One region of the Clostridium sp. LS3 genome, then DNA from elsewhere that is predicted to be linked to it. Evidence: riboswitches for the same ligand, from Rfam matches in the RefSeq annotation. Region 1 holds a riboswitch; each other region holds the start of a gene.

What was found. Region 1 has a riboswitch for lysine ahead of ACZJV1_RS17450 (transporter substrate-binding domain-containing protein). Riboswitches for the same ligand answer to the same signal wherever they lie in the genome.
Region 2: it holds a riboswitch for lysine, as region 1 does, so the genes downstream of both, ACZJV1_RS00585 (Na+/H+ antiporter NhaC family protein) here and ACZJV1_RS17450 (transporter substrate-binding domain-containing protein) in region 1, are expected to answer to the same signal.
Region 3: it holds a riboswitch for lysine, as region 1 does, so the genes downstream of both, ACZJV1_RS06510 (APC family permease) here and ACZJV1_RS17450 (transporter substrate-binding domain-containing protein) in region 1, are expected to answer to the same signal.

The regions. Positions count from the first base shown of each region.
Region 1 covers NZ_CM143921.1:3,687,673-3,693,695, reverse strand. Annotated here, with positions in the region: gene ACZJV1_RS17455 (PAS domain S-box protein) at 1-2,439, shown strand, start outside; lysine riboswitch at 2,690-2,873, shown strand; gene ACZJV1_RS17450 (transporter substrate-binding domain-containing protein) at 3,019-3,849, shown strand; gene ACZJV1_RS17445 (amino acid ABC transporter permease) at 3,916-4,683, shown strand; gene ACZJV1_RS17440 (amino acid ABC transporter ATP-binding protein) at 4,710-5,450, shown strand; gene ACZJV1_RS17435 (aminotransferase-like domain-containing protein) at 5,601-6,023, opposite strand, start outside.
Region 2 covers NZ_CM143921.1:123,173-129,195, forward strand. Annotated here, with positions in the region: gene ACZJV1_RS00565 (spore maturation protein) at 1-214, shown strand, start outside; gene ACZJV1_RS00570 (hypothetical protein) at 347-559, shown strand; gene ACZJV1_RS00575 (ACT domain-containing protein) at 651-1,091, shown strand; gene ACZJV1_RS00580 (aminopeptidase P family protein) at 1,110-2,342, shown strand; lysine riboswitch at 2,428-2,603, shown strand; gene ACZJV1_RS00585 (Na+/H+ antiporter NhaC family protein) at 2,722-4,449, shown strand; gene ACZJV1_RS00590 (DUF5680 domain-containing protein) at 4,583-5,038, opposite strand; gene ACZJV1_RS00595 (aminopeptidase P family protein) at 5,206-6,023, shown strand, end outside.
Region 3 covers NZ_CM143921.1:1,411,998-1,418,020, reverse strand. Annotated here, with positions in the region: gene ACZJV1_RS06515 (sigma 54-interacting transcriptional regulator) at 1-1,840, opposite strand, end outside; gene ACZJV1_RS06510 (APC family permease) at 1,984-3,309, opposite strand; lysine riboswitch at 3,381-3,553, opposite strand; gene ACZJV1_RS06505 (heavy metal translocating P-type ATPase) at 3,616-6,023, opposite strand, start outside.

The sequences.
Region 1 (6,023 bases):
AAAATAAAAGACAAGATAGTTACACGGTTTACTTCGTTAAAGGAATTTACAGGTGATTTTATTTCTGAACCTCTACTTGATCTATTAGTAAATACATTTGATATTGGAGAAATTATTGTAATTAAAATTCTAAAAAATAATACTATTCTCGGGGATTTTACCTTTATTATGCCTAATGAGAAAAGCTTTAATAATGAAATTATAGCAGAAATGTACACTAGACAATTAGGTATGGTTATTACACAAAAGAGAACAGAGAATTTATTAAGGATAGAAAGAGAAAGATTAGAAAATATTCTAAAAGGTACTAATGTAGGTACTTGGGAATGGGATATTGAAAAAGGAGAAATAGTATTTAATGAGCGATGGGCAGAGATAATTGGTTACAAGTTTAATGAACTATCAATAATTAATTCTAAAGATTTAAAAAGATTCTTTCATGTTGAAGATTTAAGAAAATGTAGGATTCAATTAAAGAAAATATTTTCAAAAGAAATAGATTATTATGATATGGAACTTCGTATGAAGCACAAAGATGGTAGTTGGATCTGGGTACAAGATAGGGGGAAAATAACTTCATGGAATTCTAATGGTAAGCCTTTATTAATGAGTGGTACTCGTAGTAATATCAATCATCGAAAGCAAGTTGAAAATGAACTGATGAAAAGTGAAGAAAAATATCGTTTGATTTTTGAATATTCTCCACTTGGTGTTTACCATTTTGACAGTAGGGGAGTTATTACTGATTGTAATGACAATTTTGTAAAAATAATTGGATCATCTCGTGAGGAACTGATAGGGTTGAATACTCTTAAGCTACCAGATGAAAAGTTAATAGAAGAAATAAAAAGAGCACTTCATGGATATGAGACAACTTATGAGGGGAATTACAAGTCGTTTACAGGAAATAAGATAACATCAGTAAGAGTGATGTTTGCCACAATACTTTCAGATGATAAGAGCATTGAAGGGGGAATAGGTATTGTGGAGGATATTACAGAGCGTAAAAGAATGGAAGAGATAATATTTGATGAAAAAGAACGTTTAAAAACAACTCTCCTTTCTATTGGTGATGGTGTTATTTCTACTGATAGTCATGGAGATATATTGCTATTAAACAGAATAGCTGAGAAGTTAACTGGATGGACACAAGAAGAGGCTGTTGGTAAACCATTAGAAGAAGTATTTAATATTATTGATGAATTTACAAGAGAAAAGTGTAATAATCCTGTATATAATGTTCTAAGAACAGGTAATATAGTTGAACTTTGTAATAATTCCATTTTAATATCTAAAGATGGAGAAGAAAGATTTATCGAAGATAGTGCAGCTCCAATTAAAGGTGAAAATGATGTTATTAATGGAGTAGCGTTAGCATTTAGAGATGTTAGTGAGAAGAAAGAAAGGCAAGAAAAAATTGAATATTTAAGCTTTTATGACCAACTAACTGGATTATATAATAGAAGATTTTTTGAAGAGGAATTAAAGAGGTTAGATACTAAAAGTAATCTTCCAATAACTCTTGTTATAATTGATGTCAATGGATTAAAACTAACTAATGATGCTTTTGGTCATTTAGAGGGAGATAAACTTTTACAAAAAGTTGCTAAGGTGATAAAAAAAGAGTGTAGAAATGAGGATATTATTTCTAGGATAGGTGGAGATGAATTTACAATTATATTGCCTGAAACTAGTTCTGAGGAAACAGAAAAGATTTTAAATCGAATAAATAGTGCTATTGATAAGGAAAAATTTAATTCGATTAATGTATCAATTTCTTATGGGTGGAAAACTAAAATAGAAGAGAATGAGGAAATGCTAGCAGTATTTAAGAAAGCTGAAGACTATATGTATAGGCGAAAGTTATCTGAAAGTACCAGTATGAGGTATAAGACTATAGAGGTAATAATAAAAACTTTATACGAAAAAAATGAAAGAGAAGAGAAGCATTCCATACGAGTCGGAGAAATATGTGCTTTAATAGCATCTACTTTAAATTTAAGTGATGCAAATATAAGAGAGCTTAGAACGGCAGGACTGATGCATGATATAGGGAAAATAGCCATTGATGGAAAAATTCTGAATAAACCTGGTTCGCTTAGTGATTCTGAGTGGCTAGAAATCAAGAGGCATCCTGAAATTGGATATAGGATATTAAGCTCTTTAAATGAATATGCACCAATTGCAGAGTATGCTTTAGCACATCATGAAAGGTGGGATGGAAAGGGATATCCTAAAGGACTAAAAGGAGAAGAGATACCTTGGCAAGCTAGGGTTATAGCAGTGGCTGATGCTTATGATGCTATGACTAGAGATAGACCTTATAGGAAAAACTTAAGCAAATCTGATGCAATTGAAATAATAAGAAAAAATGCTGGAACTCAGTTTGACCCAGAAATAGTTAAATTATTCATTGAAAAGGTGCTAAATGAGGAATAAAAAAGAAGCTTAATAATTTCGTTCAAAGATTTAAAATATAAAATTTAATAATAAATTTTATATAAATTAGAATGTATAACATATAGTTTAGGAATCCTAAGGAAATTTAGGGTTCTTAAATTTTTTAATTATAATATATTGTTCTAAATTTTCAAATTAATAAAATATTGAAAAAATTCTTTTTTAGGTATTGACAATAATGAAATAAGATTGTACACTGTATATAATTTAATAAATACCTCACTTTTATATGTGAGGTAGAGGCGCAAAATTTAACAGTTTTTAGTGGAGCTTGAGAAGGTGATGATGCTAATGAGAAGGAGATTTTGCCGAAGTTTGTAATATTTCTCAGTATTACTTGCTGGGTCTGTAGTTAAGAACTACAGGACTGTCTTAATAAATGTCCCGGTTTATTAAGTTGTGCTATCTCAAATGGGAAAGATGAGGATTAGGTTAATTATATAAGTAGACCTGAGCTTTGCTCAGTTATTTTTTTATAGTTAATTATCCGAATATTTAAGATAGCACCAACCTAAGTAAAGGTTGGTTTTTTTATTATAAAAAAGGAGAGGATTTACTATGAAGAAAAAACTATCATTATTAATTTCATTATCATTGACAGCAATGTTAACACTAACAGGGTGTGGCTCAGGAAAATCATCAGCAAATAAAGGTGAAAATGTCTTTAGGGTGGGACTTGAAGCAGGATATGCACCATTTAACTGGACACAAATGAATGATTCAAATGGTGCAGTAAAAATTGATGGAAGTGCAGAATACGCAGGAGGCTATGATGTAGAAATTGCCAAAAAAATAGCTGATGGATTAGGAAAAAAATTAGTTATTGTTAAAACAGAGTGGGATGGATTAGTTCCAGCATTAACATCAGGTAAAATAGATGCAATAATAGCTGGGATGTCTCCAACAGAAAAGCGTAAAGAAACAATTGATTTTTCAGATAACTATTATACATCAGATTTAGTTATGCTTGTTAAAAATGGAGGAACCTACGAAAATGCTACTTCATTAAAAGATTTTTCAGGAGCTAAAATAACAGCTCAATTAAATACATTCCATTATTCAGTAATAGATCAAATTCCAGGTGTAAATATACAACCAGCTATGGATAACTTTCCAGCTATGAGAGTTGCTCTTGAGTCAGGAGTAATTGATGGATATGTAACAGAAAGACCAGAAGCTGTAAGTGCTCAAATGGCTAATTCAAACTTTAAAATGATTGAATTCAAAGATGGATTTGTAACATCACCAGAAGATACAGCAATAGCAGTAGGGCTTGCAAAAAATAGCGAGTTAACTAAAAAAATAAATGAAATTTTAGCTGGTATATCACAAGAAGAGCAAAAAACAATAATGGACAATGCTATTAAAAATCAACCAGCAGCTCAATAAAGCTAGAGTAGAATTGGTTAGCCTTAACCAATTCCCTCTTATTATATTTAATAAGGAGAATAAAAGATGAGTATAGAATGGATAATAAGAATTGTTGAAAATAACTGGCCAATGTTTTTACGTGGGGCAGGAATGACATTATTAATTTCTATAGTTGGTACTTTAGTAGGTTCATTAATTGGTTTATTAGTAGGTGTTGTACGTACTATTCCAGTACCAGATAGAGGAATTAAAAGAGGAATTTTAAAATTTATTAATGCTATTCTTTCAATTTATATAGAGTTTTTCCGTGGAACACCTATGATTGTGCAAGCTATGGTAATTTATTATGGATCAGCACAATTCTTAGGGATAGATATAAATAAAATAGTAGCAGCTTTATTTATAGTATCTATTAATACAGGTGCATATATGTCAGAAATAGTTAGAGGAGGTATTGTTTCAGTAGATAAGGGACAATTTGAAGCAGCTCAAGCTATTGGAATGACACATTCTCAAACAATGATTAATGTAGTATTACCACAAGTGATTCGTAATATTTTACCAGCAACAGGCAATGAGTTTGTAATAAATATAAAAGATACATCCGTACTAAATGTAATTTCGGTATCAGAGTTATTTTTCCAAACTAAATCAATTGCAGGAAATAATTTTAGATATTTTGAGTCATTCTTTGTATCATGCATAATTTACTTTGTAATGACATTTACAATTACAAGAATTTTAAGAGCTATAGAAAGAAAAATAGATGGTCCAGACAATTACATTATGGCAGGTAATCAAATGCAAGTAGAAACACCTGAAGATATACTACGTAAAAAGAAAGTACTGTAGTAGTATAGTTTAATGGAGGAGAGAATATGGAAAAAGTAATAGATATAAAGCATTTAAATAAATCCTTTGGAACACATGAAGTATTAAAAGATATTAACTTTTCAGTAAATAAAGGAGAAGTTGTTTGTATAATAGGTTCATCTGGGTCAGGAAAATCAACTCTTCTACGTTGTATAAATCTTTTAGAAAAACCAAGTGGTGGAGAGATAATTTACAATGAAGAAAATATTTTGGATGATAACCATAATATATATAAATATCGTACTAAACTAGGTATGGTATTCCAACAATTTAATTTATTTAATAACCATAATGTATTAAAGAATTGTGTTGTAGGACAAATGAAGGTATTAAAGCGTTCAAGAGAAGAAGCTGAAAAAGTGGCAATGAAATATTTAGAAGTTGTTGGCATGGGTAACTATATTAATGCTAAACCGAAACAGTTATCTGGAGGACAAAAGCAACGTGTAGCTATTGCAAGGGCATTATCAATGGAACCAGATGTTATTCTTTTTGATGAGCCAACATCAGCTCTTGATCCAGAAATGGTAGGAGAAGTTTTAAAGGTTATGAAAGAACTTGCTGAGAGCGGTCTTACAATGCTAGTAGTAACACATGAAATGGGATTTGCAAAAGAAGTATCTGATCGTGTAGTATTTATGAATAATGGAGTTATTGAGGAAGAAGGCACTCCAGAAAAAATATTCAATAATCCAACTAAAGAGCGTACTCGTGAATTTTTAAAACGTACATTAAATAATATATAAAAATCGCTACTGTCAAAATAATTTTGATAGTAGCGATTTTTTATAAGAAAAACATTTCAGTAAACTATAATCAATTTAATTTATTATAGTTTTTAATATGTCTATATAGTAACTTGTTTTAATTATAGAATAATGTATATTTATGATAACTTAAATTTTCATATTTTTTATTTCTTGAATTATATCAATAATACCATTTTCAATAAGATCTTCTCTTACGTTTGTTACATTTAATTTCAAAATATTTTCTTTCTGGAAAGTATCTAGATAATGACCTTGCTCAGTAGCAACTATGATAGATTTCTTTTTTAGATTACTTAAAAGGTGCTCACTATTTACTTTATCGTTAAAAGTTATATAGGTATGAATACATTGATTTTTATTAGAATGATACTTAAAAATATCACTGTAATATTTGTATTGATGCTCTAACGTTGAATTTAAGCAAGTACTTCTTAAAGAATAAGAGGCTTTAATTTTTTGTTTATGACGCTCAAACATACCGCTTTTTATATAGATTTCTAATGCAGCTTGAGAGAGCATAGGACTATCTACATCTATAAGCTTTTTATA
Region 2 (6,023 bases), 410 kb from region 1:
AACGGATATATTAAAAACATATGGACCTGATACAGCTATAGGTTTAATAGCTTCGGTAATTATGGGCACTACAGAAACTATATTTTATACAATAACAGTTTATTTTGGAGCTGTTCAAATTAAAAAAATTAGACATACATTATGGGCAGCTATATTAGCAGATTTAACGGCAATAATAGCAGCTATTTTTTTAGTAAGCAAATTCATATTATAGAAAATTTATTAAACTAAAATTTACTTTTAAAATTTAACAAATTTTAATAAAGACGTAATAATTTTGTAACTAGTTATATAGTAAAATATCCTATAATAATAGTATAGAAAAAGGGAGGGAAGTGTTTTAGAGATGGAGTGGAATGACAGGTTATTTTTGTCAGACGAAGAAATAAAAGTTTTAGCTATATTTCTAGCATATGGAGTAGGAATTGGAGTATTAGTTGGTTTATTTATAGATAATGTTCAGCTATGCTTTGCTTTGGGAGGAGTTATATCTATATTGATTTCACTTTTAAAAACATTTTTTGTTAGAATAAAGAAATCAAATAAGATTCACATATAAATAACATCACTAATAATATGTATTTTATTTTTAAAAAGTTATATAATTATAAATTATATAGCTTTTTAATTTTTATAGGGTAGGTGATTTAGTGGCTTCAGAAAAATTTTATATAGTTAATGGTAAGGTACTACCAGAGGTTTTTAAAAAAGTTTTAGAGGTTAAAGAAAACCTTCTTATTGGAAAGGCAAAGGATATCAGCGAAGCTGTAAAGCAAGCAGGAATAAGTAGAAGTACCTTTTATAAATACAAAGATTATATTTTCCCTATGTCAGAGGGGATAAATAGTAAAAAGATAACATTAATTGTCTTATTATCTCATGAAGCTGGAACTTTATCTAAAGTTTTAGATTGTATAGCTTTTAATAAGGGAAATATACTAACAATAAATCAAGATATACCTATAAATATGGCTGCAAATGTAACCATAACATTAGATATATCTAATATGAAAAAAGATTTAAAGCACTTAGTTAATACTTTAAGAGGGTTAGCAAATGTAGTCAGTGTTAAAGTGTTAGCTATGGAATAAATAAGAGGGAGTGAATTTATGAATAAAGAGTTTTATAAGAATAATAGAAATAAGGTTTTAGAAAACATTAAAGATAATTCTTTACTAATATTATTTGCAGGTAATTCGCCAAAGAAAACTGCAGACGAAAAATATCCTTTTACACCAAATAGAAATTTTTATTATTTAACAGGAATAGATGAAGAAAAGCATATTTTAGTTTTATCGAAAATAAATGGAAAAACTAATGAACATTTATTTATAAAAGAGATAAATCCTATTACAGAAAAATGGGAAGGTAAAACTATTAGAAAAGAAGAAGTATTAGACATTTGTGATATAGAAGATGTTAAGTACTTAGGTGATTTTAACGGGTTTATAGAAAAAATATTAATTAATAAAGAAGACATAAATATATATTTAGATTTAGAAAAAGATAATCCATCATATAAGTATATAAATGAAATTAAGAAAAAATATTATAATGTAAGTATTAAAAATGCATATAAGATTATAGGAAATTTAAGACTTATAAAAACTGAAGAAGAAATTAGTAGGATTAAGAAAGCTATAGAAATTACTATAGAAGGTGTAAAAGAATTAATGAAAAATTCTAAGCCGGGCATAAAAGAGTACGAACTTGAAGCTTACTTTGATTTTATTTGTAAGAAAAATGGTGTAAAAGACTTTGCATTTAAAACTATTGCAGCAGCAGGGAAAAATGCAACTGTTTTACATTATGTAAATAACGACTCAGAATTAAGGGATGGGGACTTAATATTATTTGATTTAGGCGCTCAATATAAATATTATAATGGTGATATATCAAGAACCTTCCCTATTAATGGAAAGTTTACTGAAAGACAAAAAGAAGTTTATAATGCAGTTCTTAGAGTAAATGAAAAAGTTATTAAAGAAATGAAGCCAGGAGTTAAATTCATAGATTTAAATAATAAGGCTAAAGAGTGGGTTGCAGAGGAATGTATATCTCTTGGATTAATTTCTAAAAAGGAAGATGTATCTCAATTTTATTATCATAGTATAGGTCATAGCTTGGGTATGGATACTCATGATATAGAGTTAGAAAATAGGGATGTAACCTTTGAAGCTGGAATGGTATATACTGTTGAGCCCGGAATATACATAGAAAATGAAGGTATAGGAATAAGAATAGAAGATGATATTTTAATAACAGATAACGGAAATGAAGTATTAACTAAAGAAATGATTAAGACAGTAGAGGAAATAGAAGAATTTATGGCTAATAGATAAGTTAAAGAGAATTAAGCCTGGGATTAAAGGTTGATTTAACTAGTGAAAAATTGTATAATAATCCTATAAATTAAATATGAATAACGACAAGGGTAGAGGCGCGATAATTAATAGTACTATTAATGAGGTAAGCACTTTGATTTAATAGAAAAGGAATTATCGCCGAAGCGTATGATTAATGCTTTAATATCATATGGCTGGGGTTTCACAAAATATGTGTAACACTGTCACAAACTTAATTTGTGGTGAGCTATCGCTTGAGGATTTTTAACTTTATTTAGAATATTAATTAAAGTGTATCTATAGCCTTGAGTGAAAACTCAAGGCTCTTTTTAATTTCTGCCCTTAAATTATTCATGAAATATATAGGGGGAGCATTATGAATAATAAAAGAAATCTAAGATTAATATTAATGACTATGATGATGATTTTAATGTCAACATCAATAGTTTTCGCAGCAGAGGTAGATCAATCTACATCTAATGCAAATCATTACGGATTATTAACTTTGATACCGCCGGTGGTAGCAATAGTTTTAGCATTTATAACAAAGAATGTTATTATATCTTTGTTTATCGGAACTTTATCAGGTACATTTTTAGTTCAATTAGTTGATAATACTTTTCTTGGAGCAGTTACACAATCTTTTTTAGATTTTGTATCTAGAGTTTTAAACTCATTATCTGATCCATGGAATGCAGGTATAATTCTTCAGGTATTAGTTATAGGGGGAGTTATACACTTAGTTGCTAAAATGGGGGGAGCTAAGGCTGTTGCAGAAGCGTTAGCAAGAAGGGCTAAGAATGCTAGAAGCACACAATTAGTTACATTATTATTAGGGTTAGCTGTATTTTTTGATGACTATGCAAATTCATTAATAGTTGGTCCTATAATGAAGCCAGTATCAGATAAGATGAAAATATCAAGAGAAAGACTAGCCTTTATAATAGATGCAACAGCAGCACCAATAGCAGGCTTAGCTATTGTATCTACTTGGATAGGATTAGAAGTAGGGCTAATAAATGATGCTTTTATAAATGGAATAGGGCAAGAAGTTGATGCTTTTGGAGTGTTTTTACAAACTATACCATATAGATTTTATAATATACTAATATTAGTTTTTGTACTTATTACTTCAGTTTTATTAAAGGATTTTGGTCCTATGTATAAGGCAGAAGTAGAGGCAAGAAAAAGAGGGTTAAACTCTAATGTTGATGAAGTTGCATCAGATTCTAACTTAGATCATTCAGACCTTGAACCAAAAGAAGGTGTAGAGTTAAGTATATGGAATGCTATAATACCAATAGGTGTTTTGGTTATAGCTTCATTAATATGTTTCTATTTTAGTGGTTATACAGTAATAATTGGTGGTGAAGATGTTGCCATTCAAAATATAATGACTAATTCACCAGTATCATTTAAGGCTATACAAGAAGCATTTAGTGCATCAGATGCATCAGTAGCATTATTCCAATCAGCATTAATAGCAAGTATAGTATCAATTATAATGGGAGTATCTAAGAAAATATTTACTGTTTCTGAAGCTATAGAAACATGGATAGATGGTATGAAACCATTACTTATAACAGGAGTAATTTTATTATTGGCTTGGTCACTAAGTTCTGTAATAAAGGATTTAGGAACTGCTAAATATCTAGTTTCATTACTTTCAGGATCACTACCAAATTTCTTGCTTCCAAGTTTAATATTTACCTTAGGTGCAGTTATTTCTTTTGCAACAGGAACGGCTTATGGAACAATGGGAATACTAATGCCACTTGCAATTCCACTAGCTTATTCAATGAATCCAGATATGAGCTATGTAATAGTTAGTACAAGTGCTGTTTTAACTGGAGCTATTTTTGGAGATCACTGTTCACCAATATCAGATACTACAATACTTTCATCAATGGGAGCAGGTTGTAATCATATTGCTCATGTTAACACTCAAATGTGGTATTCACTATTTATAGCTGCAATTACAATTTTATTTGGATATATTCCAGCGGGTTTTGGATTAGCTTGGTATATTGTACTACCTATATCTATATTAGCAGTATATGTAGGAATCCAAATATTAGGTAAGAGTGTAGAAGAAGCAAAATAATAATAAGATATATTTAGGTTATAATTATTAATGGATATTTATATATACTTATAACTATTAAGAGTATGAAAAGAAGCTTTACAAATAAATTTAGTTATTTGTAAAGCTTCTTTTACTTTAAAACAAATGATATTTATTTTAGACTTCCACCATGAAAGTAGAGCTTAAATATTTCAATTCCATTATGTGATATTGATTCAACTCCATTAAAAGAAGCTAAATCACCATCCCAATTGCATTGATATGTAAAATCATCTTCTTTAAAATATTTAGGTCCTCTAAACGGACAATCATCGGATACATTTTTTAAAGATTTCTTTAAAAATTTATTAAATCCTGAAGGTAATTCATCAACAAGAACTTGTCCTTTATAATTCATTCCCCAGGAAACCTTTTCGTTTTCCCAAACTAATTCCTCTCCTATAAATTCTCTATCACCTAGATGGCTATCTAGATAATAGTAATTAAATTTTTTATAGGCATAGTCCTTTGAGTTTGGCCTAGAAGGTGTTTCTTTTTTAGCACCTGAAGCATAAGTATTTTTCTTCGCTTCAATTATAAAGTTTTTAAATTTTAATAAGTCTCCCATGTAAGCTCCCCCTTTTTTATACATCATTTAGATTATATATAAAAAACTTAGGTAAATCAACGAGTTTTCAGAAAATATAATATATTTAGAATTAAATGAATATATGGAATCTCATAAAGTATATAGGGTATAATTATAAATATAAAATTATTAAGGGGGCATTTAATATGAGCAATTTAGATAAACTTAGGGAAGTAATGAAAATAAAAAATATTGACTACTATATTATTCCAAGTAGTGATTCTCATCAAAGTGAATATGTATCTGACTATTTTAAAGGAAGAGAGTTTATATCAGGTTTTACTGGCTCAGCAGGTACTCTTTTAGTGGGGTTAAGCTCTGCTTATTTATGGACTGATGGAAGGTACTTTATTCAGGCTGATAAAGAATTAATTGGAAGTGGAATATCACTTATGAAAATGAGGACAATAGGATATCCAACTATTGAAGAGTGGATTGAAAAAAATATTAAATTAGGAGAGGTATTGGGATTTGATGGAAGATTATTTTCGGTAAATCAATATAAGAGCTTCTTAAAGATAGCAAAAAATGTTGGATTCCATATAAATATGGATAATGATTTGTTAAAAGAAGTTTGGTTAACAAGAAGCGAACTTCCTAAAAATAAAATATTTATACATGATGAGGAATATTCAGGTAAGTCTTCTTCAAAGAAGTTAGAAGAAGTGAGAACTCATATGGGAGAAAAAAAGGCTAAAAATTATATAATATCATCTTTAGATGATATAGCCTGGTTATGTAATATAAGAGGAAATGATGTTAAGTTTAATCCTGTAGCACTTTCATACATTATTGTTAATGAAAAGTATGCTAATTTATATATAGATAAGCAAAAGGTTGATGATATAACAAAGGAAAGTTTAATATCTCAGAGATTTAACATATATGATTATGATGAAATAGAAAATCATGTTAAATTAATAAATGAAACAACTATAATAGATCCTAATAAATTGAATGCTAA
Region 3 (6,023 bases), 1.7 Mb from region 1:
CCTTTATTTTTTCCATAGCTAATTTATACATATCTTCTGCTTTCATACTTAATGGCATATCCAAAGCCTTAACATATTCTTCTCCAATTAGAGAGTTTGCAACTTCTACCATAGATGAAGCTGTAGAATGACCATGCATTATTACTAAAACAGCCACTCTTACATCCTTTGCTTTATCTTTTTCATAAGGATTTGTGGCTAAGAACATAGTTATATAACCGATTTCGTCTAAGGGAACTTCTATTACAAACTTTTTATCTATTATACTAGCTACTTCCATTGCTACTATAAATTCTCTAGCATACTCGCCTCTAATAAAGTTTAGTTTAGGATGAAATATCTTAACACCTTTCCTTATTCGCTCTAGGCTACCTTGAATATGAAGGGCTAACCCAAAATAAACTTTTTCATCGTAATCCCTATTTAATTTTTTTGATGCATATAAAAGAATTTCTTCAACTAAATTAACTATTTCAACATCAACAACTTTTGATATTTCTTCTTTTCTAAATCTTTCTGGCAAATCTCGTATATATTTTCTGAAATATTTTTCTATATCTATATTTAATATTTCATCTATTTCTTTTTCTTCTATTCCATCTTTTCTTAACTCTTCTATTTTTTGCTCTATTCTATCATAAAACATAGTTCCATCTTTAAATTCTTCTAAACCTGTTTTATCTTCAATTAAAGCAATTTTATCTTTATATGAAAACTTAAGCACATCTCCCATATTACTTAATATCTCATCAACTTCATCCCTATATTCCTGTAACTTCATAAGTCCCACTTTCACTCGTTGATGCAAATCTTCTTGATCTACCAATATATAATCTTTATTTTTTGCTTTATATTTCAAAAAGGCTCTTGCACATGAAAGTTGAATATCACTTTTTAACTGCCCTATATTATTAGGACAATCATATAATAAAAATGATATTAAAGCACTTTTATTGAAATAAATACTTTTTGATACTCTTTGCGATTCAATTTCTATAAATTCCCTTAATAAGTAATATCTTTCCTTTATATTTTTTTCTTTTAAGGATGGTAACGTTATAACCATTGGTATTCTTCTACTAAAGGTTTTAAGTAAAAATGATTGAGGATCCTCAGTTGTAGCTGCAATGATTTGTGCTTCTACATGAACTAATTTTTCTGTATCACCTAAAACTCTAAAATAACCTTTATCAATATATGTAAATAACATTTCTTGACCTTGTGGAGATAATCTATGAATTTCATCTAAAAATAATATTCCCCCATTTGCTTTCTTTAGTAAACCATCTCTATCAGAATCTGCACCTGTATAAGCACCTTTCTTAACACCAAATATTTGTGCTATAACTAGTTGTGGATTATCTGCATAATCAGCACAGTTAAATCTTACAAAAGGTGCTTCATCATTTATAACTTTAGACTCAATTGCAAAATTATACATAGCTTCTGCAAACATAGATTTACCAACACCAGTTTCCCCTAAAATTAAAGTGTGTAATCCTCTTGGGGGATATAAAATTGCTGCCTTGGCTTGTTGAATCGGAATCTGCAAACTTAATTTTGCACCAACTAATGTGTCTAGACTATTTCTTTTTTTCTCTTTTACGACTTTCTTATTTTCTTTTGATTTAGATACTTCAGTTCTTACTATAGAACTATATTTTACTGGATGGCCATCTATTTTATCAACTACACCATCTTTATAAAGCTGATTTAAATATCTGCTTACATTAGCCCTATCTAAGTTCATAAAAGCACTAAGCTCGCTTGCTGTTATTCCTTTTTTACTTTTCATTTCTAACCGCTTTAAAGCATCATAAACTTCATTTATCTTACTCATATTTTTTAATATCACCCCAATGTAAACATTTATTTGCTATTAATTTTAACATACATTTATTTTTTTTTACATTAGTAAAATTTTTTAATTCAAAATAAAAACCCTTCTAAAATTTTAGAGGGTTTTTTTCTAATATTTATAATTTAGTTTAAATTGCTTTTATTCTTATGGTAATTATATATATAAAATGGCACTCCTAATAACATAAGTATAAATCCCCACATTACAATTTCTGCTCCTGAACCATATATTGTCCATAATGTATATATAAATGCTAGTAATGGAATTATTCCTTTTTTAATGAAAATTTGTAAATTAAACTCACTTGACTCTCTAAACATAATCATCATTTCTGCTGCTGCAGTTAATAAATATATTGGCAAAAATGCTAGCGTTGCTAATATAGTTATAAATGTAAATGCTGAAACCATACTTTTTTGGTAATTCATTATTAAAAGTATATTAACTAATATGGATCCAATTATTAAAGCATTAGCTGGAGTTGAATATTTAGGATGTAATTTCCCAAAACATTTAGGAAATACACCATCTTCTCCTGCTGCATAAGCAACTCGTGCAGTTGATAATAACCACCCAATAGTTGTTCCTAAAATACATATAACTACTGAAATTGCTAATGGCTTTCCAATTGATGTTCCTAAAATTTTAGTTAATATATCAGTAAGCGGTGCAGAACTTGAAGCTAATTCTTTGTTAGACATTACCCCCATACTAGCAACACTTATTAATATGTATATTACTGCTGATATTAGCATTCCATAAATAGTGCTTTTCTTAACATTTTTTTCTGGATTACTAATTTCTCCTGCAGTTACTGTGGCACTTTCTAAACCTACAAATGCCCATAAAGTTGATGTTGCCGCAAGAGGTATTGAATTTACTCCCTTTCCTTCTGGCATTAAAGGCAATAAATTGGAACTATCAAAATTTAAAAATGCTATGACTATAAACAATGCGAAAAATACAATTTTAAATACAGTTACAAATGATTGAACCTTTCCAGCTTTTTTTACTCCAACAATGTTTATAAATGTAAATATCCATAAGATAGAACTTGTATAAATTATTGATATTAGTGGATTATTTAGTGCTGGAATTATAGCTGCACTATAACTTGCCAATGCTACTATTATAGCTGCATTTCCTATCCATGAACCATTCCAATAAAGCCAAGCGCTTAAAAATCCTGCAAATTCTCCAAAAGCTTCTTTTGTGTATTGATAAGCTCCTCCAGTAGATGGATACTTTGAACCTAAATTAGCAAAGGATATAGCTATTAAAATAGATCCTATAGTTGTTATTACCCATGCAATAATAGTTGCCATTGGACCTGATAATTCTGCTAATGTAGCAGGTAACATAAAAACTCCTGAGCCTATCATATTTCCACAAACAAGCATTGTAGCCATAAATAAAGTGATTTCTTTTTTCATATGTTTCTTTTCCATTTTTTTCTCCTAAAAAAAGTAAGCTCAAAGATTATTCTTTGAGCTTATATTTATTGCAAACTTTAGACAATAATAAAGATAGCTCTCCACAAAAATATTGTGGCAGTTTTGTATATATTTTATACAATCCCAGTATATAACCTTTAAGCTAAGCTATATACTTCGGCAATAACCCCTTTCATATTAAATCATAGTGCTTACCTCATTAATATTACTTTTAGCTATTGCAGCCTCTACCAATAAAATATTAAATTTCCTTCTTAATTCTATCAAAATTTATATATATGTCAAGGAAATATCAAATATTTATACATTTGCCTTAAACTTTCTAAGCCTTAAGGCATTTAATAATACTGATATTGAGCTTAAACTCATTGCTCCTGCTGCTATCATAGGATTTAATAATGGTCCACCAAACACATGAAGAATTCCCATTGCTACTGGTATTCCTAGTACATTATAAGCAAATGCCCAAAATAAATTTTGCTTTATATTATTAATAGTTGCTTTACTTAATTGAATAGCTTTTATAACATCTATTAAATCACTCTTCATTAAAACTATATCTGCTGACTCTATTGCCACATCTGTACCTGATCCTATTGCAATTCCTACATCTGCTTGAACTAATGCTGGGGCATCATTTATACCATCTCCCACCATAGCGACCTTCTTATTTTCGCCTTGTAACTTTTTAACTTCATTTGCTTTATCTTCTGGTAGTACTTCTGCTAAAACTATATCTATTCCAACTTCTTTTGCAATTGCTTTAGCTGTTTTTTCATTATCACCAGTAATCATAGCCACTTTTATTCCCATACTATGAATTGCTTTTATTGCCTTTTTACTATTTTCTTTCACAGTATCAGCTACTGCTACAATTCCTTGGATTTTATTTTCTACTGCTAAGAACATAGGTGTTTTACCTTCTTCTGCTAACTTATTTGATTTCTCTTCTAAATCTTCTAAGTTTATTCCCCTATCCTTCATTAACTTTTTATTTCCTAAAAGAATATTTTCATTTTCTATTTTAACTTCTATTCCATGTCCTGGTATTGCCTTAAAACCATTTATTCCTTTTAGTTTGAGACCTTTATCTTCAGCTTCTTTAACTATTGCCTCACCTAATGGATGCTCTGATCCTTTTTCAGCACTAGCTGCTAAAATTAAAATTTCTTTTTCACTTATATCCTTTGTTATTATATTAGTTACTTTAGGCTTTCCTTCTGTTATAGTTCCTGTCTTATCAAATACAATAGTCTCAACTTTATATGCAGTTTCTAACGCTTCTCCACCTTTTATAAGAACTCCATTTTCAGCTCCCTTGCCTGTTCCTACCATTATTGCAGTAGGTGTTGCTAATCCAAGTGCACATGGACAAGCAATAACTAATACTGATATGAATATAGTTAGTGAAAATACTGCTGACTCTCCTGATATATACCATCCTAATGCAGCTATAATGGCTAATATAATTACAGTTGGTACAAAATATGCTGATATTACGTCTGCAAGTTTTGCAATTGGCGCTTTTGTTCCTTGAGCATCTTCAACTAATTTAATTATTTGTGCAAGAGCAGTATCATCCCCTACCTTAGTAGCCTTATATTTAATAAATCCTGTTTTATTTATACTTGCTCCAATAACTTTGCTTCCTATACTCTTTTCCACCGGAATACTTTCACCTGTAAGCATAGACTCATCTATTGATGTATTTCCTTCTATAACCTCTCCATCAACAGGTAACTTTTCACCTGGTTTTACTAATACAACGTCTCCTACTATTACTTCTTCAATAGGAACAGTAATTTCATTACCACTTCTAATAATGTTTGCAGTTTTAGGCGCTAATCCCATAAGTTTCTTAATTGCCTCAGATGTTTTTCCTTTTGATACAGCTTCTAAATATTTTCCTAAAGTTATTAATGCAAGTATTACTGCTGCTGATTCAAAATATAAATGCATTGCATAATCATGATCACCTAGATTTATTTTATATATAGCAAATAATCCATAAATCACTGCTGCTGAGGTTCCTATTGATATTAATGAATCCATGTTAGGACTCAGTTTAAATAAGTTTTTAAATCCTATTAAATAGAATTTATATCCTACTATCATAACTGGTATAGTTAATAATAATTGCGTTATTGCAAAATTTAAAGGATTCATCATAGGATCTATAATTTTCGGCAAATGCATTCCTACCATGTGTCCCATTGATATTATTAGTAATGGAACTGTAAATACTAAGGATAATACAAATCTATACCAGAGCTTTTTATAATCTGGAATTTTATTTGAGGAACTCTCCTTTTTCTCTTCTATAATTAATTTATATCCCGCTTTTTCTACTATGCTTTTTATATCTTTGATAGATATTTTATTTTCATCAAAGCTTATATTAAGCTTTTCAGTAGCAAAATTCACAGATGAACCTAATACACCATCAGCTTTTTTAGTAACTCTTTCCACTCTATTTGCACAAGCTGAACAAGTCATTCCCTCCACTTTAAAACTATAGCTCTTAGTCTTCTTTTCTACACTATATCCAGCTTTTTCAACTGCTTTCTCAATGTCCGAGCTATTTAACTTTTCATTGTCATATTTAATACTTAAAGTTTCTGTAGCGAAATTCACACTTGCACTATCTACTCCTTCAAGCTTGTTCATTACTCTTTCGACTCTGCTTGCACAAGCAGTACATGTCATAC